2 regions of the Streptomyces coeruleofuscus genome follow, and region 2 is predicted to be linked to the other one. Evidence: riboswitches for the same ligand, from Rfam matches in the RefSeq annotation. Region 2 holds a riboswitch; the other holds the start of a gene.
The links. A riboswitch is a leader RNA that binds a small molecule or an ion and turns the genes downstream of it on or off. The one in region 2 is predicted to bind glycine.
Positions count from the first base shown of each region.

Region 1 (15,190 bases), on a different contig from region 2:
GTGCGCGCCCTGCTGAGCCATCTCACCGGCGCGACCCACCGGGTGGCCGTCGTCGCCGAGGGCGGTGACGCGAACGCCGTGCGGCCGTTCGCCGAGGGCGTCCCGGACGACGGCTGGACGGCCGCGTACGACGAGGCCAGGATCCGGGCCGTGAAGGCCTGGGCGGGCGACGACCGGCTGGACGCGGTGGTGCGCCTGCCGTTCGGCGAGATGCCCGGCCGGGCCGCCCTGTCGGCCTACGTCCTGGAGACGGTGACCCACACCTGGGACCTGTCCGAGGCCCTGGGGCGTCCGCGTGAACTCGACCAGGAGCTCGCCGAGTTCGCGCTGACCGTCGCCCAGCGCATGCTGCCGGACGAACAGCGGGACGAGAACACGCCGTTCGCCACGGCCCGGCCGGCCCCCGAGGGCGCCGACGCCTACGGCAGGCTGGCGGCCTGGCTGGGGCGCGAGCCGCTCAGCCGAGCCTGACCCGGGCGAGCTGACGGGACTGCGCCACCAGCCGGTCGGCGCTGTCCCACACCTCGGCGTCCTCCTCCAGGAAGCCGCCGGCGAGATTGCGGGTGGTGATCGACACGCGCAGCGGGCCCGGCGCCGGGCGGCAGCGGACGTGCACGGTCAGCTCGACGGTGGGCACCCAGCCCTTCAGCCCGAGTTCGAAGGCGGTGGGCGGCAGGGCGTCCACCGCCAGCAGCAGGGAGAGCGGGTCGTGGTCGCGGCCGTCCGCGAGCCCGAACCAGGCCCGCATCTCGCCCTTGCCGGAGGGCTGCCCGAGGGCCCAGCCCAGGGTCGACGGGTCGAGCTTGAGCATCAGACGGTCGGCGATCGCCGAGCTGCCGTCGACGGGGGCGGGCCCGTCCTCCGGGCCGAAGCAGTGCTCCAGCGGCGGGATCGCGGGCGGCTGGGCCGTCGTGCGGACGTCGTCGGGCAGGGCGTCCAGGTCGCCGTAGGAGGCGAGGACGCGGATGCGTTCGACCTCGCGGCCCTCGTCGTCGTACTGGAAGAGGGAGGCCTGGCCGGTCGACAGGGTCCGGCCGGTGCGGACGGTGTCCGTGCGGACGACCGCCGGGCCGGGCTGCGACGCGGTCAGGTAGTGCGCCGAGACGGTGAAGGGGTCGGCGTGCGGCAGGGTGTCCGCGAGCGCGCGGCCCAGGACGGCCAGCAGATAGCCGCCGTTGACGGCGCTGATGATCGTCCAGCCGGCGGAGAGGTCGATGTCGTAGACGCCGGGCGCGCGCCGGGTGAGCGCGGTGTCGCGGTCGAACTCGCTGTCGCCGATCGTGGCCCGGACGGCGGGTGCGGTGGCTGCTTCTGACATGGCTGAACAGTACAAGAACTGACTACTAAGCGGTAGCTTTGGTCAGTTCCGTCTTGGGTGAGGTGTAGGCAATTTCTCGGTAAGTGTCCGCACTCGTCCGTAAACCCGGAGGACCGTCCGTCCCTCTGACGAGACATGAGCCTCACCGGGACTCCGTTCCTCTACACGCTGATCGCGCTGTCGGTCGTCGCTCCGGCGCTGCCGCTCGTCCTGTGGTCGCGCGTCCGCGGTCCCCGCGCCCTGCGCACCGCGACGCGCGCGCTGATGCTGCTGTTCGCCCAGGGAACCGCCGTCGCGCTGGTCTTCACGCTGGTCAACAACGCCGACAACCTGTACGACAACTGGGCCGACCTGCTCGGCACCGGCGACCACGTGCAGCAGGCGGCCGACCTGGGCGCCGACGGCACCGGAGGCATCGCCCTGAAGCGGCTGCCGAAAGTGCGCCAGACCTTCCGGCCGGCCACCGGCCCCGGCATGGGCGCGGCCGGCGGGGTACGGGTCACCCAGCTCGAGGGCCGGGTGTCGGGTGTGAACGCCGAGGTCTACGTCTGGCTCCCGCCGCAGTACGACGAACCGGCCTACCGGCACCACGAGTTCCCGGTCGTGGAGCTGCTGCCCGGCTATCCCGGCTCGGCGAAGGCCTGGTTCGGCTCGCTGCACGCGCACGAGCAGCTGGAGCCGCTGATGCGGGACGGGCAGGTCGCCCCGTTCATCCTGGTCGCGCCGCGCACCAACCTGCTGGCCGGGGTGGACACCGGCTGCGCCAACATCCCGGGCACCGTCGACGCCGACACCTGGCTGAGCGTCGACGTGCCGATGATGGTCATGGACAACTTCCGCGCCGAGTCCGCCCCGCGGGGCTGGGCGGTGGCCGGCTACTCGGCCGGGGCGCACTGCGCGGCCAAGCTCGCCGTCGCCCACCCCGACCGCTACCGGGCCGCCGTCAGCCTGTCCGGCTACAACGACCCGATCGGCGAACGCGCCTCGCTCGCCGCGCAGAACCCCGCCCTCCGGGCCGAGAACAACCCCTGTCTGCTGCTGCGCGGGGCGCCCGTCCCGCCGCGCATCTCGCTCTACCTCTCCGGCCAGCCGCACGACGGCTACGAGGCGGCCGTCGCCCTGGAACAGACCGCGAAGGCGCCGACGACCGTGCACGTGGTGTACATCCCGAGGAGCGCGGGCGGTCACACCATGGCGCTGTGGCGGCCGCAGGTGGTCCCGGCGTTCCGCTGGCTGACGGAGGTGACCGGCCGCGGCCACGTCACGGCAGGACGGGCTGCTCCTCCTCGCTCACCGTCGACCGCCGGTGCCAGGCCCGCGGAGCTCGCCAGTGGAACCGCATGGCGAGCAGGCGCAGTACGAAGGCGGTGACGACCGCGAGGCTGCTGGTGAGCGGGTTCAGGGCGTCGTAGCGGATGCACAGGGCGACCAGGGCGGCGCCGACGATCGCCGGGACCGCGTAGAGGTCGCGGTCCCAGCGCAGCAGCGAGGGCACCTCGTTGGCGAGGACGTCCCGCAGCACACCGCCGCCCACCGCGGTGGTCAGCCCCAGGCCGGCGGAGGCGGTCAGGCCGAGCCCGTACTCGTACGCCTTGATGGTGCCGGCGACGCAGAACAGGCCGAGGCCGGCCGCGTCGAAGACGTTCACGGCGACCTGGATGCGCTCCACCTGCGGGTGCAGGAAGAAGACGAGGAGCGTGGCGAGCAGCGGGGTGAGGAAGTACCCCAGGTCCGTGAAGGCGGCGGGCGGCACGGCCCCGATGACCAGGTCACGGAAGAGCCCGCCGCCCAGCGCGGTGACCTCGGCGAGCACGGCGATGCCGAACACGTCGAAGTTCTTGCGCACGGCCAGCAGGGCGCCGGAAATGGCGAAGACGAAGATGCCGATCAGGTCGAGCGTGTGCTGGACGGAGGGGCTGAACAGTTGCTGGAGCACCCGAACATTTTTACCTGCCAGAGCGCCTCTGCCTTAATTGTCAAGGCAGAGGCGCTCTGGCAGGGCTGGGTCACTTGTCCCCGGGCTCCTTGGACGTCTCCCCGGGCTCCTTGGAGGCGGAGCCTTCCGCTTCCTTCGCGGAGGCCTCCGCCGCCACCGCCGCCGACGTCTGCGCCGACTCGGCCAGCACCTCGTCGGCGACCAGTGCCGCCGCCTCCTTCGCGGCGGACAGCAGAACGGTGTCCTGCGGTGCCTGGTCCTCGAAGTTCTCCGGGTGGTGGCAGGCGACGCGCTGGCCGGGCCGCAGCTCGATCAGCGGCGGCTCGGTGCTCTTGCAGATCTGCGTGGCCTTCCAGCACCGGGTGTGGAAGCGGCACCCGCTCGGCGGGGCGATCGGCGAGGGTACGTCGCCCCTGAGCAGGATGCGCTCGCTCTTGGCCGCCCTGCGCCGGGGGTCCGGGATAGGCACCGCGGACAGCAGGGCCTTGGTGTACGGGTGCATCGGACTGGCGTACAGCGAGTCGCGGTCGGCCAGCTCGACGATCTTGCCGAGATACATCACCGCGATCCGGTCCGAGACGTGCCGGACGACCGACAGGTCGTGCGCGATGATCACGTACGTCAGGCCGAGTTCGTCCTGGAGGTCGTCCATCAGGTTCACGACCTGCGCCTGGATCGACACGTCGAGCGCGGAGACCGGCTCGTCGGCCACGACCATCCGCGGCTTCAGGGCCAGGGCCCGGGCGATGCCGATGCGCTGGCGCTGACCGCCGGAGAACTCGTGCGGGTAGCGGTTGTAGTGCTCGGGGCTCAGGCCCACCAGCTCCAGGAGGCGCTGGACCTCCTGCTTGACGCCGCCCTCGGGCTCCACGCCCTGGAGCCTGAACGGCGCCGAGACGATGGTGCCGATGGTGTGCCGGGGGTTCAGCGAGCCGTACGGGTCCTGGAAGATCATCTGCACGTCGCGGCGGAGCGGGCGCATGCCGCTCGTGCCGAGGTGCGTGATGTCCGTACCGTCGAACTCGATCTTCCCGCCGCTGGGTTCGAGCAGCCGGGTGATGAGACGGCCCATGGTCGACTTGCCGCAGCCGGACTCGCCGACGACGCCGAGGGTCTCCCCGCGGCGCACCTCGAAGTCGATGCCGTCCACGGCCTTGACCGCCCCGACCTGCCGCTGGAGCAGGCCCTTCTTGATGGGGAAGTGCTTGACCAGTCCCTCGACCTTGAGCAGCGGTTTGTCATCGTCGTCGGTCACGGCCGTCGTCCCTGCCCGGGTTTCGGTCTCGCTCACAGCTTCGGCGCAATCTCTTCGTTCCAGATCCGGGTGCGGTCCTCCTGCGGCAGGTGGCAGGCGGTGAAGTGCCTGCCACCCACCTCGCGCAGCTCGGGCCGCTCGGTGCGGGTGATCCCGCCCTTGGGGACGTCCGCGTACGGACAGCGCGGGTTGAACGCGCACCCCGAGGGGACGTTGATGAGGCTGGGCGGCTGACCCTTGACCGGGATGAGCCGGTCGGTCTGCTCACGGTCGATCCGCGGCATCGAGCCGAGCAGGCCCCAGGTGTAGGGGTGCTGCGGCTCGTAGAAGATCGTGTCGACCGGACCGCGTTCCACGCAGCGCCCGCCGTACATCACGAGGATGTCGTCGGCGATCTCGGCGACCACGCCGAGGTCGTGCGTGATGATGATGACCGCGGAGCCGAACTCCTTCTGCAGGTCCCGGATCAGGTCGAGGATCTGCGCCTGCACGGTCACGTCGAGCGCGGTGGTCGGCTCGTCCGCGATCAGCAGCTCGGGGTTGTTGACCAGCGCCATGGCGATCATGGCGCGCTGGCGCATGCCGCCGGAGAACTCGTGCGGGTAGCTGTTGACGCGCTTGTCGGGCTCGGGGATGCCGACCCGGTCGAGGAGTTCGACGGCGCGCCTGCGGGCGGTCTTCTTGTCGACGTCGTGGTGGACCCGGTACGCCTCGACGATCTGGTTGCCGACCGTGTAGTACGGGTGCATCGCGGACAGCGGGTCCTGGAAGATCATCGCCATGTCATGGCCGCGCAGCCGGCGCACCTCGTCGGGGCTGGCCGAGACGAGTTCCTTGCCGTCGAGCCAGATCTCGCCGGACATCCGCACGTTCTTGCCGCGGTTGCCGAGGCGGTGCAGGCCCATGATGGCCAGCGAGGTCACCGACTTGCCGGAGCCGGACTCACCCACTATGCCGAGGGTCTGGCCCTTCTCCAGCTGGAAGGAGAGCCCGTCGACGGACTTGACCAGGCCGTCGTCGGTCGGGAAGTGCACCTTGAGGTCGCGCACATCGAGGAACGCCCGGGGGACCTCCCCGCTGCTCGTCGGCTCGCCCACGGCGGCCCCGGTCTTGGTCAGTTCGGTCACGAGAGCCTCACCCGCGGGTCGACGGTGGCGTACAGCACGTCCACCACCAGGTTGCAGAGCACGACGAAGAAGGCCGCCAGCAGGGTGACGCCCAGGATCGGCGGCAGGTCGTTGTCGGTGATGGCCTGAACGGCGTACTGGCCGATGCCGGGCAGGGAGAACACCGACTCGGTGATCACCGCGCCACCGAGCAGCAGGCCGATGTCCATGCCGAAGACCGTCACGATCGGCGTGAGCGCCGCCCGCAGGCCGTGCTTGACGACGACCTTGCGCTCCTTCAGGCCCTTGGCCCGAGCGGTGCGGATGAAGTCCTCGTTCATGGTTTCGAGCATGCCGGACCGGGTGAGCCGTGCGTAGATGGCCGAGTACAGCAGGGCCAGCGAACACCACGGCAGGAACAGGGTGTTGGCCCACTGGGACGGGTTCTCGGTGAACGGCACATAGGTCCGCCCGAAGATGTCCAGCTGATAGCTGAAGACGAGCAGGGCCAGCTGGCCGGTGAAGAACATGGGGAGCGACACACCGGCCAGGGCCACGCCCATCGCGGCGCGGTCGAAGAACGAGCCCGGCTTGAGCGCGGAGATCACACCGGCGGCGACACCCGACAGCAGCCACAGCACGGCGGCGCCCGCGGCCAGGGAGATGGTCACCGGAAGCCGGTCCACGAGCTGCGGCCAGACCTCGATGTGGTTCTTGAAGGAGTAGCCGAAGCAGGGCATTTCACACTTGGCCGTGGTCGGGCCGAGGTTGTAGGTGGCGCCGGAGACGATCCCCTTGATGAACTCCCAGTACTGCTCGTAGACCGGCTTGTCGAGCCCGAGGTTCTGCTTGACCGCCAGGATGTCCTCGGGCGAGGGGTTCTTTCCGATGTACTGGGCGGCCAGCTGGTCGGGACTCTGCCCGGCCAGTCTCGGCAGCAGGAAGAAGATGCCGAAGGTGACCGCGGTGACGACCAGCAGCAGGATCACTGCCGCGATCGCCCGGCGGATGATGTACGAGATCACGGGGACCGGCGCCGGCGCCCGCGGGGGGTGAATCCCACGGGCGCCAATGCCTTCACCTGCCTTCCAGGGCTGCTCTTCGCGCTACTTCTTGGTCGTACCGAGGTTGAGGGCGTCGTACTGACCGCTCCAGGCGGCCGAGGAGACCACGTTGGTGGCGTTCGGCGAGCGGTACAGCAAGACCTTGAAGTAGGTCAGCGGCACGATGACGGCCTCGTCCATCGTCTTCTTGTCGACCTCGGCGTAGGCGGCGTTGCGCGCCGACTCGTCGGGGTTCTGGATGGCCTCGTCGAGCAGCTTGTTGACCTCGGCGTTGTCGAACGACGACAGGTTCGTGTTGCCGGAGGTGCTGATGGCCTTGCCGTTGAGGATCTGGTTCAGGAAGCCGTAGCCGGTCGGCCAGTCGGCACCCCACTGCATCATCATGATGCCGATCTTCTGCTTCTTGGCGAAGGCGGGGACACCGGCGTAGTCCGTGAAGTACTTGCCGGACGGGTACTGCTTCATCTCGGCGTTGATGCCGACCTTCTTCAGCGAGTCGATGATCGCCGTGGCCGCGTCGACCTCCTGCTGACGGTCGCTGCGCGCGGAGATGTAGGTCTTGAAGCCCTTCTCCTGGCCACAGGCCTTCAGGTGCCCCTTGGCCTTGGTGGCGTCACCCTTGTTGCCCTGGGTGGCGTAGGAGTCGAACTTCTGGTAGCCGATCACGTCCGGCGGCAGGACCGTGGAGGCGATGTCACCGCGGACCGGGCCGCCCTGCGCGGTCTGCACGGCCACCTTGTCGATGGCGTACTGCACGGCCTTGCGGCACTCGGCGTTGTCGAACGGCTTGACCGTGGTGTTGAGCGCCGCGTAGACGAGACGGCCACCGTAGGTGTTGTCGGTGTTGGCCTTCTTGTCCTTGTTGTTGAGCAGCTGGGCCTGGGTCTGCGTGTCCACGCCGCGGCCCGCGAGGTCGACGGTGGTGGTGCCGGCCATCAGGTCCTTGTCGATCGTGGCCTGGTTGACCTTCAGGTTGACCACGATCTTGTCCGGGTACTGCTTGCGCAGCGGGTCGGTCTTGGCGTCCCACTCGGGGTTGCGCACCAGGGTGACCGACTTGCCCTCCTCGTAGCTCTGGAACTTGTACGAGCCGGAGGAGACGATCTTCTTGGTGTAGTCGACGCCGGTGTCCTTGGCCTTCGGCACCGGAGCCGTCTGCGGGGCGGTGACCAGGTAGTCGAAGTCCGTGAACGGCTGCTTGAGCTTGAAGGTGATCGTGTGCTTGTCCGGCGTCTCGATCGACGCCAGGCCCTTGTCGCTCTTGTCCTTGTACGGGCCCTTGTACTTGTCGCCGCCGTCCAGGAACTGGGCGAAGTAGTTCGGGCCGAGGGAGAGCACGTCACGGGCGAAGTTCGAGCGCTCCACCGCGTACTTGACGTCCGCCGAGGTGACCTCGGTGCCGTCCTCGTACTTCACGCCCTGGCGGAGCTTGTACGTCCAGGTCTTGCCGCCGTCGGACGACTTGCCCTTGGACTCCGCGAGGTCCGGCACGATCTCGTTGCCCTTCTCGCCGGGAGCCGGCTTGAAGGTGAGCAGCGGACGCGCGTAGAGGCGGCTGAAGTTGTACATGTACGCGTAGTACGTGTTGCCCGGGTCGAACGAGTCCGGGACGTCGGACATCGCGTAGGTGACCGTGCCGCCCTTCTCCGTAGAGGCGTTCACGACCGACTTCGTGGCGGCGTCGGCGGTGGCCTTGCTGCCGCCGTCGTCGCCGTTGTCGTCGGCCTTGCTGCAGCCCGCCAGCACGAGGCTGGCACTGCTGAGGGCCGCGGCGACGGCAATTGCTGACCTTCGCATGATGGTCGGATTCCCCTTCTGAAGTTGAACACTTGGGCTGGACGCGGCACCGGCCGCGACCGCAGACGTCAGCGGCTGCGGGGGTCGAGAGCGTCCCGGAGGCCGTCACCGAGGAGGTTGAAGGCCAGTACGGTGATGAAGATGGCGAGACCGGGCACGAGCATGTACTGCGGATCGACCTCGAAGAAGTCGACGGCCTGGTTGAGCATGCCGCCCCACGACGCCTGCGGCGGCTGGATGCCCACGCCCAGGAAGCTGAGGGAGGCCTCGAAGAGGATGTTGGTCGGGATGAGCAGCGTCGAATAGACGATGATCGGCGCGACCAGGTTCGGCAGCAGCTCCTTGAAGAGGATGTACGGCCCCGAAGCGCCCATCCCCCGGGAGGCGTCGACGAACTCCCGCTCGCGCAGCGCCAGCGTCTGGCCGCGGACGATGCGGCCCATGTAGGGCCAGTTGAAGAAGCCGATGACGAAGATCAGCACGAGGATGTGCAGCGGGAGGCCCTCGAGCCCGAAGGCGCCGCCCTGGAGCGTCGCCGAGATGGCGATGGCGAAGAGCAGCAGCGGGAAGGCGAGGAAGGTGTCCATGAGCCGGCTGATGACCGCGTCGACGCGCCCGCCGTAGTAGCCCGCGATCAGGCCGAGCACGGTGCCGATCACATTGGACAGCACCGTCGCTCCGAAGGCGACGACGAGGGAGACCCAGGAGCCCTCCAGGATGCGGGCGAAGATGTCACGCCCGAACTTCGGCTCCACACCGAGCGGGTGGTCCCAGCTCATGCCGCCGAAGTCGCCCTTGGGCAGCGTGGTGTTGGGGTCGATGAGGTCCTGGTGGAAGGCGTTGGGGTCGAGGCCCAGCAGCGACTGCAGCGGGCGGGACAGGGCGGCCGTCAGGATGAGCAGCACGACGACGACGCCGCCCGCCACCGCCACCTTGTCGCGCTTGAAGCGGGTCCAGGCGATCTGCCCGAGAGACCGGCCCTCGATGTTCTGGGACTTCACACCCGCCAGCACGGCCTCCGGCTGGGCCTCGGCCTGCGATCCGGTGGTCTCGATCGGTGCCGTCACAAGTGCCCTGCCCCTTCTCGCCGGTGGTTACCGGCCCCCTTGCCCACCGTTTTCGGCGGCTTTATCCACTTTGGCTATGGCGTGGCGTCCGCAGATGGTGCGGCCACCGTCAGGCCGATCCCTCGCTTGGTATCGCTCACAGGATCGACGGCCTCGCGCCTGAGAGGCGAGTCTTCAACGCGCTCACGATCACACGCCAGGCCTGGTGGAGAAAGTATGCGCAACCGTGATGCCGACTGGGGGATTCCGTTATCCGGACACGCGGGCACGTGGTCCGGACGATATGGCGTTGAAACCTGCGCATTGCGGGCAAAGCGCCTGCTCCCGCGGGCCGGCCGACCGGGCGGCGACGGCCGGTGCGGCAACGGCCGGTGCGGGCCGGGTCAGTACCTGCCCTGGGCCGGGGGGAAGCCGTAGCCGGAGGCCGGGGCCTGGACGGGGGCCGTGGCGTGGGCCTCACGGTCGTAGAAGGGGCGGGCGCTCTTGCGCAGCCACATGGCGACCGGGTCGTGTTCGTCGGACATGGCGACGGTGGAGACGGGCAGCCCGTCCGGCACGGCACCGAGGGACTGCTGCATCATCGCGCGCACGGAATCCACGGCCGGCGGGGAGGTGTCGTACACATCCAGTCCGATGGCGAGATACGGCGCGCCCAGCGCGGGCTGCACCCAGGCCCGGCGCAGCGAGCGGACGGCCGGGGTGCGGTGGGCGTTCTGCGCGAGCAGGGCGTAGAACTGCGGGATCTCGATGGCGGGTTCGGACAGCCGCAGCGGGCCGGCGGGCTGGCGGTCCAGGCCCGTGGCGATCCGGCGCAGGTCGAGCCAGGGGATGCCGACGCCGCCGCCGGGGGCGTGCGGGTTGAGCCAGAGGCCGTAGTGGTCGGGGTAGAGGGCGCGGGCGACGTCGACTCCGTCGACCACCTCGTAACTGCGGTTCCAGCCGCTGGCCGAGAGTTCCTGGGCGGAGGTCACACAGGGGGCGTAGCCGTAGCCGTCGACCTCCATGTTCCCGTACTGGGCGTCGGGGGAGCCCGCCTGGCCGTGCCAGAGGAGCATCCAGATCTGGCCGGAGTGCGGGGTCGCGAGCGCGCGCAGGAGTGCCTCGTAGGCGTCGTAACGCCCGGGCGTGACCTGGCGCAGCATGTGCTCGACCTGTCCGGCCGCGGCCGTGCCGCTCGCGCTCACCTTTACCGCCCCTTCGTACAACGCCTCGACCGTGACCTAGCTTAAGCCCGCCCGCCGACTCGGGACTTGCCTCGTCCTGCGGGTGCGGGTCGGGCCGTGACCGGTCGCGTGCCTCACTCCTGGGAGCGTCTGCCGGTGAACCCTGTGAAAGATCTGCTAGTGAACCCTTTGGTAGAACGGGCGCACTCGCTCCCGCATCCACGCGCCCACGGGGTCCTCCGCCACGTCCAGGAGGACCAGGTTGACCGGCCACGGGGCCGGGGAACCGGTCACGGCCCGGGACAGGGCGTCCAGGGGGAGGGCCCGCAGGTCGCCTTCCCACTGGGAGAGTTCGACGCCCACGAACATCACCGGGTCGGCGGTCTCGATCGCGGCGAGGCAGCGGCGGGCGGTGACGACGACGCCGATCGCCTCGAACTCGGCGGAGGCGGCGGCGAGGAAGTCCACCGGGTCGTCCTGCCAGTCGGGCTCGAAGAGGCGGACCCGGCCGCCGCTCGCGGGGCCGTCCAGGGGGGTCCGGCCGGCCCGGCAGAGCTCGGCCACGGCGGGCGGCGGGAGCGGTATGCCGACCACGCCGCCCGGGTTGACGGCTATCCCGGCGTGCGGGGGCAGACCGCGGGCGAACTCCACGGCGGGCGCGATGGTGTACGACATGTGGGAGCCGACGACCTGGCGGAACTGCTCCTCGGAGCTGAACACCGGTACGTACGCCTGGCCCTCGATCTCGATGCCGGGCAGGTCGAGGGGGCCGCTCTGCGGGCCGCCGCCGCTCGGCAGGGGGACCCAGACGAAACTCCGGCCGAGCACCTCGACGATCCGCCCGCCGGCCGACGGCCCGGCGCCGAGGGAGGCCGAGAGCACCTCCTCCAGTTCGTTGCCTGGCCATCCGCCGTGCGGGTGGGTCTGCGTGTGCGCCGGGAAGTCCGCGGAGAAGTCCGCCGGGAAGTCCATCTGCCTACCGCCTGCCTGGAACCACTGCTGTGGCTCAAAAGGCTAGCGTCTCCCCGGCCGCCCGCGGTCAGCCGGTGAACCCGATCCGGCGCAGGGTGTCCGCCGCGTCCCGGTCGACGAGGATCGCCGAACCGCAGCCGGCGGGCAGTTCGCCCCGCTCCACGGCGCGCAGCAGACGGGTGGTCGCCGCGCGGTGGCGCAGGAACGCGTACCGCGAGACACCGCGGCCGCGGTCGCGCTGGCCGGCCAGGGCCTCCTCGGGGGTGACGTCGAGCATGAGCAGATGCAGGGCGCCGCCCCGGCGGCGCGCCTCGCGGGCCAGCCAGCGGCGGACCCAGGCCTGGGTGCCGCAGTCGTGCACGACGACGCCCTCTCCGGTGCGCAGGGCGCGGCGCAGCCCGGTGTAGTGGGCGAGGCGGACGAGCGGCCGGTAGACCGCGTACGGCAGGAGGCGCGGCATGCGGCCGTCCCAGCGGTCGCGGGTGTCCTGGGAGTCGATGCGCCGGCCGGGCACGGTGCGCCGCATCAGCGTGGACTTGCCGCTGCCGGGCAGGCCCGTGACCACGACGAGGTCGCGGGGGCCGAAGAGCAGCGCGTGCGGGCTGCGGCCGGCGCGCTCGCGCAGATCGCGGACGACCGGCACCGGCAGCGGGCCGCAGGCCGCCCGTGCCGGAGCGGCCGGCTGCTCGGGCAGCGCGACGCCCGATGTCGTGGCGTACGCGGTGGTCCTGTTCACCGTGATCGTCCTCCCCTGGGGCCAGGTGTGGAGTCCCATCCCCGCCGAGTGTAAAGAGAAGGTAATGCCCGATGTCTCTGGTTTTAGTCCTCTTCCTGCAACAGGCCTGCTACAGGGTGGTGCCCCTGCCACCCCGCGACGATGCGTGCAATGATGTGCGCGCCAACTGCATACCGGCCGTTTGAATCCGCGCGGGAGAGTCCCCAGCACCACTGACGCTGGGGCGCCGAAGGAGCAAGTCCCTCCCTTGAATCTCTCAGGCCCCGTTACCGCGCGGGCGAGGCACATCTGAAAAGCGGGCCGCCGTCCTCGGTGGTCCCACCCAAGGTGCAAGCCATGTCCCTTCATGGCGAACCTCTCAGGTTCCGATGACAGATGGGGAGGAACGACCTCGCCCTCCCCCACGCTCGAACGAGCTCGCGCGGGAGGTACCCCCATTGCCCTGGGAGACGACCGACCGATGAGCAGCACAGGAGAACTCCGCCACACCGCGCTCGATGCCCTGCATCGTTCGCTCGGCGCGACGATGACCGACTTCGCCGGCTGGGACATGCCCCTGCGCTACGGCTCCGAGCGCGACGAGCACAACGCCGTGCGCACGAAGGCCGGGCTGTTCGACCTCTCCCACATGGGGGAGATCACCGTCACCGGTCCGCAGGCCGCCGCCCTCCTCGACCACGCCCTGGTGGGCAACATCGGCGGCGTCAAGCCCGGCCGCGCCCGGTACACCATGATCTGCCGGGCCGACGGCGGCATCCTCGACGACCTGATCGTCTACCGGCTGGGCGAGACCGAGTACATGGTCGTCGCCAACGCCTCCAACGCCCAGGTCGTGCTGGACGCCCTGGCGGAACGTTCCGCTGGCTTCGACGCCGAGGTGCGCGACGACCGGGACGCCTACGCGCTGATCGCCGTGCAGGGGCCCCAGTCCCCGGGGATCCTGAAGTCCCTCACCGACGCCGACCTCGACGGGCTGAAGTACTACGCCGGTCTGCCGGGCACGGTCGCGGGCGTCCCGGCCCTGATCGCCCGCACCGGCTACACCGGCGAGGACGGCTTCGAGCTGTTCGTGAAGCCGGAGCACGCGGTCGAGCTGTGGCAGGCCCTGACCAAGGCGGGCGAGGGCGCCGGACTGGTCCCCTGCGGACTGTCCTGCCGCGACACGCTGCGCCTTGAGGCGGGCATGCCGCTGTACGGGCACGAGCTGAGCACCTCCCTGACGCCCTTCGACGCCGGGCTCGGCCGCGTGGTGAAGTTCGAGAAGGAGGGCGACTTCGTGGGGCGCGAGGCCCTGCGGGAGGCCGCCGCCCGCGCCGAGCAGAACCCGCCGCGCGTCCTGGTCGGGCTCGTCGCCGAGGGCCGCCGGGTCCCGCGCGCCGGGTACGCGGTCGTGGCCGGCGGCGAGGTGATCGGCGAGGTCACCTCCGGCGCCCCCTCCCCCACCCTCGGCAAGCCGATCGCGATGGCGTACGTCGACGCCGCGCACGCAGCGCCCGGCACGCCCGGCGTGGGCGTGGACATCCGGGGCAGTCACGAGCCGTACGAGGTCGTGGCGCTGCCGTTCTACAAGCGGCAGAAGTAGACACTGGCCCGGGGCCGCGGCAAGCGTTCCCGTGGTCCGTCGTTCCAGCTCACAGCAGTCCCCCCGTCAACAAAGCACTCCCGCGCGTACAGGAGAATCCAGGCCATGAGCAACCCCCAGCAGCTGCGTTACAGCAAGGAGCACGAGTGGCTGTCGGCCGCCGAGGACGGCGTCGCGACGGTCGGCATCACGGAGCACGCGGCCAACGCGCTCGGCGACGTGGTCTTCGTCCAGCTCCCCGAGGTCGGTGACTCCGTGTCCGCGGGCGAGACCTGCGGCGAGCTGGAGTCGACCAAGTCGGTGTCCGACCTCTACTCCCCCGTCTCCGGTGAGGTCACCGAGGTCAACGAGGACGTCGTGAACGACCCGTCGCTGGTGAACTCGGCCCCCTTCGAGGGCGGCTGGCTGTTCAAGGTGCGGGTCACGGACGAGCCGGGCGACCTGCTCTCCGCCGACGAGTACACCGCGTTCTCAGCCGGCTGAGGAGTCGTAGCCGTATGTCCGTCCTGAACACACCCCTGCACGAGCTCGACCCGGCCGTGGCCGCCGCGGTCGACGCCGAGCTGCACCGGCAGCAGTCCACGCTCGAGATGATCGCCTCGGAGAACTTCGCGCCGGTCGCGGTCATGGAGGCGCAGGGCTCGGTCCTCACCAACAAGTACGCCGAGGGCTACCCGGGCCGCCGCTACTACGGCGGCTGCGAGCACGTCGACGTGGTCGAGCAGATCGCGATCGACCGCGTCAAGGAGCTCTTCGGCGCCGAGCACGCCAACGTGCAGCCGCACTCCGGCGCCCAGGCCAACGCGGCCGCGATGTTCGCGCTGCTCAAGCCGGGCGACACCATCATGGGTCTGAACCTCGCGCACGGCGGGCACCTGACCCACGGCATGAAGATCAACTTCTCCGGCAAGCTCTACGACGTCGTCGCCTACCACGTCGGCGACGACGGCCGGGTCGACATGGCCGAGGTCGAGCGGCTGGCCAAGGAGTCCAAGCCCAAGCTGATCGTCGCGGGCTGGTCGGCCTACCCGCGGCAGCTGGACTTCGCCGCCTTCCGCCGGATCGCGGACGAGGTCGGCGCGTACCTGATGGTCGACATGGCCCACTTCGCCGGGCTCGTCGCGGCGGGGCTGCACCCGAACCCGGTGCCGCACGCGCACGTGGTGACCACGACCACCCACAAGACGCTGGGCG
Region 1 is NZ_BAAASE010000011.1:274,329-289,518, forward strand. Features, by position in the region: gene ABFX81_RS34875 (TIGR03086 family metal-binding protein) at 1-471, shown strand, start outside; gene ABFX81_RS34880 (acyl-CoA thioesterase domain-containing protein) at 458-1,318, opposite strand; gene ABFX81_RS34885 (alpha/beta hydrolase-fold protein) at 1,454-2,689, shown strand; gene ABFX81_RS34890 (trimeric intracellular cation channel family protein) at 2,580-3,254, opposite strand; gene ABFX81_RS34895 (dipeptide ABC transporter ATP-binding protein) at 3,325-4,545, opposite strand; gene ABFX81_RS34900 (oligopeptide/dipeptide ABC transporter ATP-binding protein) at 4,542-5,636, opposite strand; gene ABFX81_RS34905 (ABC transporter permease) at 5,633-6,640, opposite strand; gene ABFX81_RS34910 (ABC transporter substrate-binding protein) at 6,722-8,476, opposite strand; gene ABFX81_RS34915 (ABC transporter permease subunit) at 8,545-9,543, opposite strand; gene ABFX81_RS34920 (enhanced serine sensitivity protein SseB C-terminal domain-containing protein) at 9,927-10,727, opposite strand; gene ABFX81_RS34925 (enhanced serine sensitivity protein SseB C-terminal domain-containing protein) at 10,884-11,678, opposite strand; gene ABFX81_RS34930 (AAA family ATPase) at 11,746-12,414, opposite strand; glycine riboswitch at 12,597-12,696, shown strand; glycine riboswitch at 12,697-12,799, shown strand; gene gcvT (glycine cleavage system aminomethyltransferase GcvT) at 12,875-13,996, shown strand; gene gcvH (glycine cleavage system protein GcvH) at 14,102-14,479, shown strand; gene glyA (serine hydroxymethyltransferase) at 14,494-15,190, shown strand, end outside.
Region 1: it holds a riboswitch for glycine, as region 2 does, so the genes downstream of both, gcvT (glycine cleavage system aminomethyltransferase GcvT) here and gcvP (aminomethyl-transferring glycine dehydrogenase) in region 2, are expected to answer to the same signal.

Region 2 (15,190 bases):
GTGGCCCTGCTGCTCGCCTTCGGACGCAACGGCGTCATCGGACAGTGGCTCGACTCCTGGTTCGGGATCACCCTGCCCTTCACCACGACGGGTGTCGTCCTCGCCGAGACGTTCGTGGCGATGCCGTTCCTCGTCATCAGCGTGGAGGGCACCCTGCGCGCCGCCGACCCGCGCTACGAGGAGGCGGCCGCCACCCTGGGCGCCTCCCGCTTCACCGCGTTCCGCCGGGTCACCCTGCCGCTGATCGCACCCGGCATCGCGGCCGGTGCCGTACTGGCCTGGGCCCGGGCCCTGGGCGAGTTCGGCGCGACGATCACCTTCGCGGGCAACTTCCCGGGCCGCACCCAGACCATGCCCCTGGCGGTCTACCTGGCCCTCCAGAACGACCCGGCAGCGGCGATCGCCCTCAGCCTGGTCCTGCTGGCGGTGTCCATCGCCGTACTGGCAGCGCTGCGAGACCGCTGGATGACGGCCTCCTGACCCCTGGACGAACCCTCATGACCGACCTCGACGGCACCACGACCGGCGTCCTCACCGAAGGCCTCGACGCCCACCTCGTCGTCGACCGCGGCACCTTCCGCCTGGACGTCGCACTCACCGCCGCCCCCGGGGACGTCGTCGCCCTGCTCGGCCCGAACGGCGCCGGCAAGACGACGGCCCTGCGCGCCCTCGCGGGGCTCACGCCCCTCACGTCGGGTCACCTACGGCTGGACGGCACCCGGCTGGACGCCATGCCGCCCGAGTCCCGCCCCGTCGGCGTCGTCTTCCAGGACTACCTGCTCTTCCCCCATCTGACCGCCCTGGACAACGTCGCCTTCGGTCCGCGCTGCCGGGGCGCGAGCAAGGCCGAGGCCCGTGCCCGGGCCGCCGTATGGCTGGACCGTATGGGCCTGGCCGACCACGCCGGCGCCAAGCCCCGCCGTCTCTCCGGTGGTCAGGCCCAGCGCGTGGCCGTGGCCCGGGCCCTGGCCACCCGGCCCCGGCTGCTGCTCCTGGACGAACCCCTCGCCGCGCTCGACGCCCGCACCCGTCTGGAGGTGCGTGCTCAGCTCCGGCGCCACCTCGCCGAGTTCGAGGCCGTGGCCGTCCTCGTCACGCACGACCCGCTGGACGCCATGGTGCTGGCCGACCGCCTGGTCGTCGTCGAGCACGGCCACGTCGTCCAGGAGGGCGCGCCCTCCCACATCGCCCGCCACCCCCGCACGGACTACATCGCCCGGCTCGTCGGCCTCAACCTCTACCGGGGACTGGCCGAGGGCCACGCCGTCCGGCTCGACGCGGGCCCGGCCATCACGACCACGGAAGAGCTCTCCGGCCCGGTCTTCGTGGCGTTCCCGCCCGGGGCGGTGACCCTGTACCGCGACCGTCCCACGGGCTCCAGCGCCCGCAACCTCTGGCACTGCGAGGTCACCGGACTGGAGACGCACGGCGACCAGATCCGAGCGGACCTCACCGGCGAACTCCCTCTGACCGCCGACCTCACCACGGTCGCCGCGGCCGAACTCGACCTGCATCCCGGCGCCCCGGTCTGGGCGACGGTCAAGGCGACGCAAACGCACGCATACCCGGCATAAGGTACTCGCCGGGCTACCGTGCCCCCATGAGCCTGAGCATCCGCAACCAGCTGCCCGGCACCGTCACCGCCGTCACGCCGGGCGAGGTCATGGCGACGGTCAGGGTCCGCCTCACCGGCGGCCAGGCCCTCACCGCGGCGATCACCCGCGAGGCGGCGGACGACCTCGGTCTCGCGCCGGGCGCCGCCGTGCGCGCCCTGGTGAAGTCGACGGAGGTCTCGCTGGCCACCGCCCCCGTCGAGGGCCTGTCCATCCGCAACCGGCTCCCCGGCACGGTCACGGACATCGCGACCGGCGACGCCATGGCGTCCGTCCGGGTCACCGTCGAGGGCGGCGAGCTGACCGCCGCGATCACCAGGGACGCCGCCGACGACCTCGCCCTGTCGGCGGGGACCCCCGTCGTCGCCCTGATCAAGTCGACCGAGGTGTCCCTCGCCGCCGAATGACGGGAGGGGCCCCGCACCGCGGAGCCCCTCCCCTGCGACCGATCCGGCAGGTCAGTCCTCGTACGCGTCCAGCGGCGGGCAGGAGCAGACCAGGTTCCGGTCACCGAAGGCCTGGTCGATCCGGCGCACCGGCGGCCAGTACTTGTCGGCGACCGAGACCCCGGCCGGGAAGACGGCCTCCTCACGGCTGTAGGCGTGCTCCCAGTCCCCGGCGAGCGTCCCGGCGGTGTGCGGGGCGCCCCGCAGCGGGTTGTCGTCAGCGGGCCACGCTCCGGAGCCGACCTTCTCGATCTCCGCCCGGATGGCGATCATCGCCTCGCAGAACCGGTCCAGCTCGGCCAGGTCCTCCGACTCGGTCGGCTCGATCATCAGCGTCCCGGCCACCGGGAACGACATCGTCGGCGCGTGGAAGCCGTAGTCGATCAGCCGCTTGGCGACGTCGTCGACGCTCACACCGGTCGCCTTGGTCAGCGGCCGCAGGTCGATGATGCACTCGTGCGCGACGAGCCCGCCGGGACCGGTGTAGAGCACGGGGTAGTGCGGCTCCAGCCGCTTGGCGATGTAGTTGGCGCTGAGCACCGCGACCTGCGTGGCCCGCTTCAGCCCCTCGCCGCCCATGAGCCGGACGTACGCCCAGGAGATCGGCAGGATCCCGGCGGAACCCCACGGTGCCGCGGAGATGGGGCCGACCCCCGTCTCCGGGCCCGCCTCGGGCTGGAGCGGGTGGTTGGGCAGGTACGGCGCGAGGTGCTCACGCACCGCCACCGGACCGACGCCGGGACCACCGCCGCCGTGCGGGATGCAGAAGGTCTTGTGCAGGTTCAGGTGCGAGACGTCACCGCCGAAGTGCCCCGGCTTGGCGAGCCCCACGAGCGCGTTGAGGTTGGCCCCGTCGACGTAGACCTGCCCGCCCGCCTCGTGCACCTGCGCGCAGATGTCGGCGACGTGCTCCTCGAACACACCGTGGGTGGACGGGTAGGTGATCATCAGCACCGACAGCTCGTCGCGGTACTGCTCGATCTTCGCCCGCAGGTCCTCGACGTCGATCTCGCCGTCCTCGGCGGTCTTCACGACTACGACCTTCATGCCCGCCATCACCGCGCTGGCGGCGTTGGTCCCGTGCGCGGACGACGGGATCAGGCACACCGTGCGCTGCTCGTCCCCGTTGGCCCGGTGGTACCCGCGTACGGCGAGCAGACCGGCCAGCTCGCCCTGCGACCCGGCGTTCGGCTGGAGGGACACCTTGTCGTACCCGGTGACCTCGGCGAGACGGTCCTCCAGCTCGTGGATGAGCGTGAGGTAGCCCCCGGCCTGCTCGGCGGGCGCGAAGGGGTGCAGCTGCCCGAACTCGGGCCAGGTGACCGGCTCCATCTCCGTGGTCGCGTTGAGCTTCATGGTGCAGGAGCCCAGCGGGATCATGCCCCGGTCGAGCGCGTAGTCGCGGTCGGCCAGCCGGCGCAGGTAGCGCAGCATGGCCGTCTCGGAGCGGTGCTGGTGGAAGACGGGGTGCGTCAGGTACTCGTCGGTCCGCAGCAGCGCGCCGGGAAGCCCGTCCTCGGTGGCCGCGTCCAGCGCCTCGATGACCCCCTCGACACCGAAGGCGGCCCATACGGCACGCAGCTGGGCCCGCGTGGTGGTCTCGTCGCAGGCGATCGAGACGTGGTCGGCGTCGACGAGACGGAGGTTGACTCCGTTCTCCCGCGCGGCGGCCACGACGTCGGCGGCCCGGCCCTCGACGCGCACGGTCAGCGTGTCGAAGTAGGAGCCGTGCACGACCTCGACCCCGCCGTTCGCGAGTCCGGCGGCGAGAACCGTGGCGTACCGGTGGGTGCGCCGCGCGATGCCCTTCAGGCCCTCCGGGCCGTGGTAGACGGCGTACATGCCGGCCATGACGGCGAGCAGCACCTGGGCTGTGCAGATGTTGCTGGTGGCCTTCTCGCGGCGAATGTGCTGCTCACGCGTCTGGAGAGCCAGCCGGTACGCCCTGTTCCCGTCGGCGTCCACGGACACGCCGACGAGCCGCCCGGGCAGGCTGCGCGCCATCTTCTCCTGGACCGCCATGTAGCCGGCGTGGGGACCGCCGAAGCCCATCGGCACACCGAAGCGCTGCGTCGTCCCGACGGCGATGTCCGCGCCGAGCTCACCGGGCGACTTCAGCAGCGTCAGCGCGAGCAGATCGGCGGCGACGGTGACGAGCGCCCCGAGCTCGTGCGCCTGGTCGATGACCGGCTTGATGTCCCGTACGGCTCCGGAGGCGCCCGGGTACTGGATCAGCACGCCGTTGATCTCGCGGTCGGCGATTCCGGCGGGGATGCCCTCGCCGAGGTCGGCGACGACTACCTCGACGCCGGCCGGCTCGGCCCGGGTCTGGATGACGGCGATGGTCTGCGGCAGCGCGTCCGCGTCGACCAGGAACAGGCCCCTCTTGTTCTTGCCGAGCCGCCGCGACAACGCCATGGCCTCGGCGGCCGCGGTGCCCTCGTCGAGCAGCGAGGCACCGGATGTCGGCAGTCCGGTCAGGTCGGCGACCATGGTCTGGAAGTTGAGCAGCGCCTCGAGCCGTCCCTGCGAGATCTCCGGCTGGTACGGCGTGTAGGCCGTGTACCAGGCCGGGTTCTCCATGACGTTGCGCATGATGACCGGCGGCGTGAAGGTGCCGTGGTACCCGATCCCGATCATGGAGTCGAGGACCTGGTTGCGGTCGGCGAGGGAGCGCAGCTCGGCGATCACCTCGGCCTCGCTGCGGGCACCCGGCAGGTCCAGCGCCTCGGCGCTCTTGATCACGGCCGGGACCGCTGCGGCCGTGAGCTCGTCCAGCGAGCCGTAGCCGACCTGCGCGAGCATCTTGGCGCGGGCCTCGTGGTCGGGGCCGATGTGGCGCTGCTCGAAGGGAACTGCCTCTTCGAGCTCGGAGAGCGGAATGCGGTGGGCGGTCATTACGGAGGCCTCCTGGTCGACACGACCTTCGAGGGGCACCACGGCACGGGTACCCGAACGGCCTCCCCCTCTGTCATCTCGACCTGAGAGCTTCACCGGATCGCCCGAAGGCCTCCGGCTTTCACCGTCGGTGAGAGCGGAAGCCGTCGACACCCGCTCTGCTTTCCAGAGTGACCTCGTCCGTGCGGTACGTGAGCCTGAGAGATTCCGGGGAGGATTTGCTCCTTCGGCGCCTCCGATGGTGTCTGGAGGACTCTCCCGCACGGGGTCAGCAGCCGCTGCCAGCGTACCAGCGCGGCCAACGCACGTACCTTCGAGTGGCCGCCTCCCCGATTGTGCCGTTTTGTGGTGTTTACGGATGAGTTGCGACCACGTGGAGGGCCCGTGCGAACCGATATCGATCCGCGCAACCTGATCGGCCGCAAGGCGTTCGACCGCAACGGAACCAGGATCGGCACGATCGACGAGGTCTACCTCGACGACGCCACCGGCGAACCGGAGTGGGCGGCCATACGGACCGGCTTGTTCAGCCGGGACGCTTTCGTCCCACTCGAGCCGAGTGAGCTGATCGACGGCGCCCTTCACGTGCCCTTCGAGCGCGCCCTGATCAAGGACGCCCCCGATTTCGGCGTGGGCCGCCACCTGTCCCCGGAACAGGAACTCCAGCTCTACCACCACTACGGCCTGGACGTCGCCGCACCTACCCCGCTCGCGGACCACGACTTCGGCAAACTGGCAGGCACGGACGAGACGGCTTGAAGCACCGCCAAGCCCTCCAGCCAAGCCGCCCGGCCGTCCAGCCGTCTAAGGAGCGGCGGACCGCAGCCCCACAGCTCCGGACCCGCCCTCCGGCCCGCGGCCGCCCTCCGGTCTCGATAAAACCAACGGCAATGGATCCGCGGGCTCCAGATCCGGATCGTCGACCCGGAAGGTGCGCACCCGCCCGGGCTCCGAGCCGGGCGTCTCGAACCGCACGGTGACCCGCCCCAGACCGCTGCCCTGCACCCACCCGTGCCCGAACGCGGCGTGCCGCACGTCGTGCCCGGCGGGCCACCGCCGCTCGGCGAGCGCCGGCTGCTCCTCGGCCGGCGCCGCGGCAGGCTCCTCGACGGGCCCCCGCGCCTCCGTCCGCTCCCCCGCCGCCTGCGCGAAGAGATCCTCCTGGGTGTAGTCGGCGAGCCCGCTGACACCCACTCCGAGCAGCCGCACACCGCCCGTCGTGTCGACCGAGTCGAGCAACCGGGCCGCCGCCTCGCGGATCACCGCGGGATCGTCCGTCGGACCGCGCAGCGTCTCGGACCGGGTGAGCGTCGAGAAGTCGTACCGCCGCACCTTCAGCACGATCGTTCGCCCGGACAGGCCGGCCCCGCGCAGCCGCCGCACGCACCGGTCGGCGAGCCGCTGCACCTCGAGACCGACCCGCACCCGGTCGTGGATGTCCACGTCGTAGGTGTCCTCGACCGACACCGACTTCGCCTCCCGCTCCGCCACCACCGGCCGGTCGTCCCGCGCGAGCGCCATGGCGTACAGGCCGTGCCCGTGCGACTTCCCCAGCAGCCGGACCAGTTCGTCCTCGCCCGCCTCGACGATCTCCTCGATCGTGGTGATCCCGGCCCGGCGCAGATGGTCGCCCGTCGCCGGCCCGACCCCCGGCAGTGTCCGCACCGACATGGGCCCCAGCATCGCCCGCTCGGTCCCCGGCTCGATCACCACCAGCCCGTCGGGCTTGGCCTGCTCCGAGGCGATCTTCGCCAGCATCTTGGAGGCGGCGAGCCCGACCGAGCCCGTGAGCCCCGTGACGGCGCGTATGTCCGCGCGCAGCCGCGCCCCGACCAGCCGCGCCGACTGCTCGTCCCAGGCCGCTCCCCCGGCCTCCAGGTCCACGAACGCCTCGTCCAGGCTCAGCGGCTCCACCAGCGGCGACAACACCCGCAGCAGCTCCATCACCCGCTCGCTGATCGCCTTGTAGAAGCCGAAGCGCGGCACGAGATACGCGGCGTTGGGCGCGAGTCGCCTGGCCTGCCCCATAGGCATCGCCGAATGCACACCGAAGACCCTGGCCTCGTACGACGCCGTGGCCACGACGCCCCGCGGCCCCAGCCCGCCCACGACGACGGCCTTCCCGCGCAGACTCGGCTTGGACGCCTGCTCCACCGAGGCGAAGAAGGCATCCATGTCGAGATGCAGGATCGTGGGCGCGGTTCTCACATCTCCGATGCTGCCCTACGCCACTGACAACGCCCGGACAACCGCCCCGACGCCTCCGGGGAAACCGCTTTCAGTCCGGCGCGGAAGCGTCCCGCTCGCAACGACCGCAGGGGCACCGCACCGCCGGACGCTCAGACGGCCCGGTTCCGCCGCCGCGCCAGCTCGTCCCCCGGGTTGGACCCGACCAGCGTCTCGCCGGTGTCGATCCGCTCCCCGTGCAGCTGGGACAGTGCGCTCTCGACATCCCGCCACACCACGCCCACGGCGATCCCGAAGACGCCCTGGCCCCCTTGGAGCAGGGCGTGGACCTCGTCCGGCGAGGTGCACTCGTAGACCGTCGCCCCGTCGCTCATCAGCGTCATCCGCTCCAGGTCGCGGAAACCGCGTTCTCGGAGATGCTGGACGGCCGTGCGGATGTTCTGGAGCGAGACCCCGGTGTCGAGGAACCGCTTGACGATCTTCAGGACGACGACGTCCCGGAAGCTGTACAGCCGCTGCGTCCCCGACCCGTAGGCGGGACGCACGCTCGGCTCGACGAGGCCCGTGCGGGCCCAGTAGTCCAGCTGCCGGTAGGTGATGCCGGCGGCCGCGCAGGCCGTGGGCCCGCGATAGCCGATCTGCTCGGACGCCATGGACGTCGTCCCTCCGCTGCTCGGCACGGCCGTCGGTCGCTGCGGAGCGTGATCAGCCACGCCGCCGGGCTGGGGACACCCCCCGCTCGGGCGGAGCCGTGAGCCCGGGGGAGGGTACGGACCGCTCGCCCTGAGACTGCGCTCGGGGCCGCCCCCAGCCGTACCGTCGCCGCTGCTTCTCACGCCGACCTCCGTCCTTGACCTGCCTTCTCGACGGTAGGCAGTCACCAGGGGTGCGTCAACGATCGCCACACTCGCCACGCCGAGTGATAATCACCCTAAGAGTGGTTTCCCGTGCCCCACCGCGGGGAAAGGCTAGCCGAATGCCTCCGATACGGGCCGTGTGACGCTCTCACTCGCCTGCGGCACATGCGGGCAATTCGCCCGCCCGCCGTACATGCGGCGGGCGGCCCCGCCGCGGACCACATCGTCCGCCGGGCCGCCCAGACGTCTCACCGACCACTGATACTCCTCGCCATCCGGCTCTTACCGGAATGCGGAGCTCACTGGCTACTGCTGCCGAAGTCCTCCGGGGAGATCTGGTCGAGGAACTCGCGGAACTTCTCCACTTCGTCCTCCTGCTCGTCCGGGATCGCGATACCGGCGTCGTCGAGCACCGTGTCACTGCCGTAGATCGGCGTACCGGTGCGCAGGGCCAGCGCTATGGCGTCGGACGGGCGGGCGCTCACCTCGACGCCGCTGGCGAAGACCAGCTCCGCGTAGAAGACGCCCTCACGCAGGTCCGTGATGCGCACTTCAGTGAGCTCCTGGCCGACGGCTTCCAGCACGTCCTTGAACAGGTCGTGGGTCAGCGGCCGCGCAGGAGCCATGCCCTGCTGGGCGAAGGCGATCGCCGTCGCCTCCCCCGGTCCGATCCAGATGGGGAGGTAACGGTCGCCTCCCACTTCACGCAGCAGCACGATCGGTTGGTTGGAGGGCATTTCCACCCGGACACCTACGACATCGAGCTCGTTCACACAGTAACCCTAGGCCGTGCTCGGGATGTTTGGGTAGTCGGGCCGGGAACGGGTGCCTGATCCGGCCCTCCGCGACCAGCCGTCTCAGGGCAGCCGGACCCCGAGCGCCGTCTGCACCAGAGCGGCGTGCAGCTTCACCGTGAGCCCCGCCAGCTCCCTGGTGCGGTCCTCCGCATGAGCCCTGGTCTGCGGATTCCGGTGCCGCTTCAACGGGGCCACCACCTGGTCCACGAGCCCGGCCTCGCGGTCGGCGGCGGCCTTCATCACCCGCAGGTGCCGCGGCTCGATCCCGAAGCGCCCCAACTCGGCGATCAGCGAGGCCACCGTGGCCGCCTCGGCGTCGTACACGCCGTTCTCCAGCGGGGTGACGAGCCCGTACGACTCCCACTCCCTGAGCTCCTCCTCGCCGACACCGGCGGCGGCGAGCAGCTCCTCGCGCCCGATCCTGGCCGCCGTGGGCGCCTCGGAAGTCTCGGGCACCGTGTCGCCGTCACGCTGACGCCCCAGCGCCGGCAGCTGGACGGCCTCACCGCGCTCCATGGCCTCCAGGTGCTCGCGGATCACCTTCAGGGGCAGATAGTGGTCCCGCTGCATCCTCAGGACGTGCCCGAGACGCTCGACGTCGTGTGCGCTGAACTTGCGATATCCCGACGGAGTCCGCTGCGGCTCGATGAGCCCCTCAGCCTCCAGGAAACGGATCTTGGAGATGGTGACTTCGGGAAACTCGTCGCGCAGCACGTTCAGCACCGTGCCGATGCTCATCAGCCTGTCCGTGGCGGCGGCGCCGTGCCCGGCACCGCCGCTCGGTGTTTGAAGCATGGACCTTCCCTGACGGACGGACCTTCGCGGGGTTCCCCGGACGGAATCCGGTCAGTAGCCCCGCTGGCTGGCGTAGAAGACCAGCCGGTACTTGCCGATCTGCACCTCGTCGCCGTTGTTCAGGGCGACCTGGTCGATCCGCTCGCGGTTCACGTACGTGCCGTTCAGGCTGCCCACGTCGGCCACCGTGAAGGAACCGTCCTGACCTCGGCGGAACTCCACATGACGCCGGGAGACGGTCACGTCGTCCAGGAAGATGTCGCTCTGCGGATGGCGCCCGGCCGTGGTCAGATCGCCGTCCAGCAGGAAGCGGCTGCCCGAGTTCGGCCCGCGGCGCACGACCAGGAGCGCGGACCCCAGCGGCAGCGCGTCGACGGCCGCCTGCGCCTCGGGGGACAGCGTCGGCATCGGCGTCTGTCCGGTCGTCTCGCTGTCGTAGGCCTCGAGACCGGAGATGGAGATCGTGGAGGTCGTCTCGGACGGACGCTCCGGCGTCGCCCCCGCCCGCAGCGGCGCGCCGCAGTTCGAGCAGAAGCGGCTGTTCTCCGCGTTGCGGTTACCGCACCTCGTACACACCAGGGCCGACATCGGATCCTCCTGCCGCGGCTGCCCACCGGGGGCATTGGACGCATACGGGTCGGAAAACCCACCACCCGTACCTGAGGTTGACGGTTGCCCGAAACCTATGCCGCCGGGCTGCGCAGGGTCAACCGACGGCGCGCCCTGACCTCCGGAAACGTCACCGCCCGGGCCACCGACCTGGTCCCGGAACAGCGGCCGCTGGCCCTCCGCGTCAGGCTGTGCGCGATGGCGGGCGGTCGCGTTGTCGCTGCCTTCTCGCGCGCTCTTGCCGAACAACTTCGCAAACAACTTCACGGGCGATTCCCCTTGACCGAAACAGACCCGCCCGTGGGGCAGGACGAACCCTGACTGAACACTCTGACCGACCCGGACATCCTGACAACGTCCGTCTGCACCAGACAGTTTCCACCACGCACCACCCAATCGGTGCGCCGACCCCCCGCAACCTCATGCCCTCGCCCGACGTCGCCCATGCACCCCCGCTTCACTGGGAGGACGACCGAGCGTAGTCAGGCCGCTTCACCGCCCGCAAGGCGTCCACGACGATCTTGGTCGACCGCTCGATGGTGACCGTGGCCTGTTCCTTCTCGAGAGTCTGCACCACGCCTCCGGGGATGTTGAGCGCCGGCTCGAGGTCCTGCGGCTTGCCGATGACCTTGAAACGATAGGGCGCGTTGATCTTGTTCCCGTCGACGCTCACACCCTTGCCGGAGTCCGTCAGATACGTGCCCGCGACGACCCGCACGCCGTTCACCTGGATCGCCTCGGCACCCGCCGCGCGCAGCTCCTGGACCGCGTCGAGCAGCATGTCCGCTTCGACCGTCCCCTTCGTGTCCTCGATGGTCATGGTGATGCCGGGCCCCTGCGCGGCCACCGTGCCCGCCAGGATGCCGAGTTGCCTCTCCTTCTCGATGGTCTGCTTCCGGGCCTCCTCGGCCTGGTCCGAGCTGTTCTCCAGCTCGTCACGCTGCTTCTCGAGGCCCTGCTTCTCGTCCTCAAGACGCTGCGTACGGTCATCCAGTTCATCGAGGATGCGGACAAGATCTTCCTGACGCGCCCCGCGCAGCGCGCTGTCACTGTCGCTGTTCGAGGCCACCTGCACGGCCAGCCCGAACCCCAGGCCGAACAGCAGCACCGCGACGATGAACTGGGCCCGTGAGACCCGCGGCGGCCACAGCCCCTTCACCAGCCGCTGCCGTCCGGTCAGCTGCGGCTCGGAGTCGGGCTCGGGCTCGGGGACCACCTCCGGTTCGGGCACCGGTACCGCTCCCGATTCAGGGTGGTGCTGGTCCGAGGCGTCCTGGTCCGGGGCGTCCTTGTCCGGGGCGTCCCGGGCAGCGGGCACCGACGCGGACACCTCTTGGGGCAGTTCCCTGCGCAGCCGGTTCCCGGACTCGCCGTTCCCGCCGCGCTGGTCCGCGCGCGTGTCGCCGTTCTCCTCGGGGCGCTTGTCGTCGTGCTCGCTCATCGGCCTCACGCCCGGAACACGTGCCGGCGGATCGCCGCGGCGTTGGAGAAGATCCGGATACCGAGGACGACCACCACACCGGTGGACAGCTGGGCGCCCACGCCCAGCTTGTCCCCCAGGAACACGATCAACGCGGCCACCACCACGTTCGACAGGAACGACACCACGAAGACCTTGTCGTCGAAGATGCCGTCGAGCATGGCCCGCAGGCCGCCGAAGACGGCGTCGAGCGCCGCCACGACAGCGATCGGCAGATAAGGCTCGACCACCGCCGGAACCTCAGGCCGGACCAACAGGCCGGCCACGACTCCCACGACGAGGCCCAGTACGGCGATCACGATGTGCCCTTCTCGCTCTTCTCAATGCTCGGCTGTGCTGTACGTACGATCACACTCGGCGCGGCAGGCAGCCGCAGGTCGTCCTCCACGGAGATGCCTGTCCTGATGCCGTAACTCTCCTGGAGCGCGTTCAGATACAGCCCGTCCGCGCTGTCCTGGAACCGAGTGCTCAGCCGCTGCCCGTCCCCCACCGCGAGCACCGTGTACGGCGGCACCAGCGGCTTGTTGTCGACCAGTATCGCGTCCCCCGCGGCCCTGATCGCGGACAGGGCCGTCAGCCGCTGCCCGTTGATGGAGACGGCCTCGGCGCCCGACTCCCACAGTCCGTTGACCACGCGCTGCATGTCCCGGTCGCGCACCCGGCCGGTGTCGGAGAACCCGGTGGTCTCGCGCGGGTCGCCGTCACCGCCCGAACCGGCGTCCTTGGCGTCGTTCACGACCAGCTTCACACCGGGGCCGTGCACCGCCGTGGCGCCCGACAGGATGCTCACGATCTCAGACTCGGCGCTGCCACCGCTGTGCTTCAGCGCCTCCCGCTGTCGCGCGCTCACGTCCGCGCGCAGCCGGTCGACGGAGTCCTCCAGCTTGTCCGCCGCCTCGGTCTCCCGATCGATCCGGTCGACCAGTTCCTCGCGCTCCTTGGCGACGACCGGAGCGGCGACCCGTGCCTGCGCCGCTCCCACGGTCACGACGAGGGCCGCGAGCACCAGACCGGCGGCCAGCCCCAGCTTCGCCCTGAGCGTCTTCGGCATGCCGGCGTCGCCCGCGGCCTTCTTCCGCGCGGCCGCCTCGGCATATCCGTCGTCGAGGCTGTGGTCCATGACGTTGGTGAGCAACGACATGGACGCGTCCGGGCGCCCGGGCCGCGTCGGTGTGCTCCGAATGGGGGGTTGCTGCGGCATGCCGCACATCGTCGCACGTCGCGGCCACTACCTCCGAACGGCCCCACCGGCGTGCCGGACAGGCCCCGTTGAGGACACTTGTCCGGCACGCACGCGTGCAGGCCGTTCTACCGGCCGGCGCTGTCCACGACGGCCGACCACTCGTCCAGCAGGGCCTGCGCGGAGGCGTCGTCCGGCCCCTCGGCCCACAGGTGGGTGACGGCTTCGGCCGGGTCGGGCAGCACCATCACCCAACGGCCGTCCGTCTCCACCACACGCACGCCGTCCGTGGTGTCCACGAACCGGTCTCCGGCCGCCTCGACGACCCGCCGCATCACGAGCCCCTTGACTGCCCACGGAGTCGCCAGGTCTCGCTTCAGGACGTGCGCCCGCGGGATCCGCGCGTCGATCTGGCTCAGCGTGAGCTGCGTCCGCGCCACGAGCCCGATGAGCCGTACGAAGGCCGCTGTGGCGTCGTACACGCTGCTGAACTCGGGGACGATGAAGCCGCCCTTGCCGTCACCACCGAAGATCGTCCCTTCCTCACCACCGACGCGCGTGAGGTCGTCGGGGGACGTGGTCGTCCACTCGACCTGGGTCCCGTGGTACGCCGCCACCTGCTCGGCGATCCGGGTCGTGGTCACCGGCAGCGCGACCCTGCCGCTGCGCCGCTCGGCCGCGATGAGGTCGAGCATCACGAGCAGCGCCCGGTCGTCCTCGATGATGCGCCCCTTCTCGTCGACGAGGGACAGCCGCTCACCGACGGGATCGAACCGCACCCCGAAGGCGGCACCCGAGGACGCCACGATCTCCCCGAGACGCACCATCCCCGACCGCCGCATGTCGGCCGTCTCCGTCGGCCTGGACTCGTCGAGACCGGGATTGATCGTCAGCGAGTCGACACCGAGCTTCCCGAGCAGGCTCGGCAGCACCAGTCCCGCACTTCCGTTGGACGCGTCCACGACCACCTTCAGGCCGGAGTCCGCGATCCCGGTCGTGTCGACGTTCCGCAGCAGCGACCCGGTGTACGAGTCGAAGACACTCGCCGGGAAGTGCAGGTCACCGATCTCCCCGGGGAACGCACGCCGGTACTCCTGCCGCGCGAACACCCGGTCCAGCTTCCGCTGGCTGCCCTGCGACAGGTCCGCGCCCTGCCCGTCGAAAAACATGATGTCGACGGAATCCTGCACCCCGGGCGTGGTCCGGATCATGATCCCGCCCGCACTGCCCCGGGCCGTCTGCTGCCGGGCCACCGGCAGCGGCACGTTCTCCAGGTCCCGTACGTCGATGGCACTGGCCTGCAACGCCGAGATCACCGCCCGCTTCAGCGCACGGGCACCACGCGAGTGGTCGCGCGCCGTGGTGACGGTCGAGCCCTTCTTCAGCGTCGTCGCATAGGCGCCGGCGAGCCGTACCGCCAGCTCCGGCGTGATCTCCACGTTGAGGATCCCGGACACGCCCCGGGCGCCGAAGAGGTGTGCCTGTCCCCTGGATTCCCAGATGACTGACGTATTGACGAAGGCACCGGCTTCGATGGTCTTGAACGGATAGACCCGCACATTGCCCTGAACGATCGATTCTTCACCGATCAGGCACTCATCACCGATGACCGCCCCGTCCTCGATCCGCGCCGCGCGCATGATGTCGGTGTTCTTTCCGACCACACAGCCACGGAGATTGCTGTGCGGCCCCACGTAGACGTTGTCGTGAACGACGGACTTGTGCAGAAAAGCGCCGCTCTTGACGACCACGTTGGAGCCCACGACGGTGTGCTCACGGATTTCGGCTCCGGCCTCGACCTTCGCGTAGTCCCCGATGTAAAGGGGCCCGCGGAGCACGGCGTCAGGATGTACCTCGGCACCCTCGGCGACCCACACCCCGGCGGAGATCTCGAACCCGTCGATGTCGACGTCGACCTTGCCCTCCAGGACGTCGGCCTGCGCCTTCACATAGCTCTCGTGGGTGCCGACATCCTCCCAGTACCCCTCCGCCACGTAGCCGTAGATCGGCTTGCCTTCCTTCATCAACTGCGGGAAGACATCGCCGGACCAGTCGACGGGCACATCGGGCTCGACGTAGTCGAAGACCTCGGGCTCCATCACATAGATGCCGGTGTTCACGGTGTCGGAGAAGACCTGGCCCCAGGTGGGCTTCTCGAGGAAGCGCTCCACCTTGCCTTCCTCGTCGACAATGGTGATGCCGAATTCCAGCGGATTGGGCACACGCGTCAGACAGACCGTGACGAGCGCACCCTTCTCCTTGTGGAAATTGATGAGCTCGGTGAGATCGAAATCCGTCAGCGCATCGCCTGAGATGACGAGGAAGGCA
Region 2 is NZ_BAAASE010000005.1:865,321-880,510, forward strand. Features, by position in the region: gene modB (molybdate ABC transporter permease subunit) at 1-480, shown strand, start outside; gene ABFX81_RS23380 (ATP-binding cassette domain-containing protein) at 498-1,574, shown strand; gene ABFX81_RS23385 (TOBE domain-containing protein) at 1,601-2,020, shown strand; gene gcvP (aminomethyl-transferring glycine dehydrogenase) at 2,072-4,957, opposite strand; glycine riboswitch at 5,133-5,228, opposite strand; gene ABFX81_RS23395 (PRC-barrel domain-containing protein) at 5,342-5,716, shown strand; gene ABFX81_RS23400 (DNA polymerase IV) at 5,762-7,165, opposite strand; gene ABFX81_RS23405 (MerR family transcriptional regulator) at 7,297-7,980, opposite strand; gene ABFX81_RS23410 (bifunctional nuclease family protein) at 8,301-8,774, opposite strand; gene ftsR (transcriptional regulator FtsR) at 8,859-9,593, opposite strand; gene ABFX81_RS23420 (FHA domain-containing protein) at 9,645-10,598, opposite strand; gene ABFX81_RS23425 (DUF881 domain-containing protein) at 10,660-11,643, opposite strand; gene ABFX81_RS23430 (small basic family protein) at 11,649-11,981, opposite strand; gene ABFX81_RS23435 (DUF881 domain-containing protein) at 11,978-12,883, opposite strand; gene ABFX81_RS23440 (mannose-1-phosphate guanyltransferase) at 12,991-15,190, opposite strand, start outside.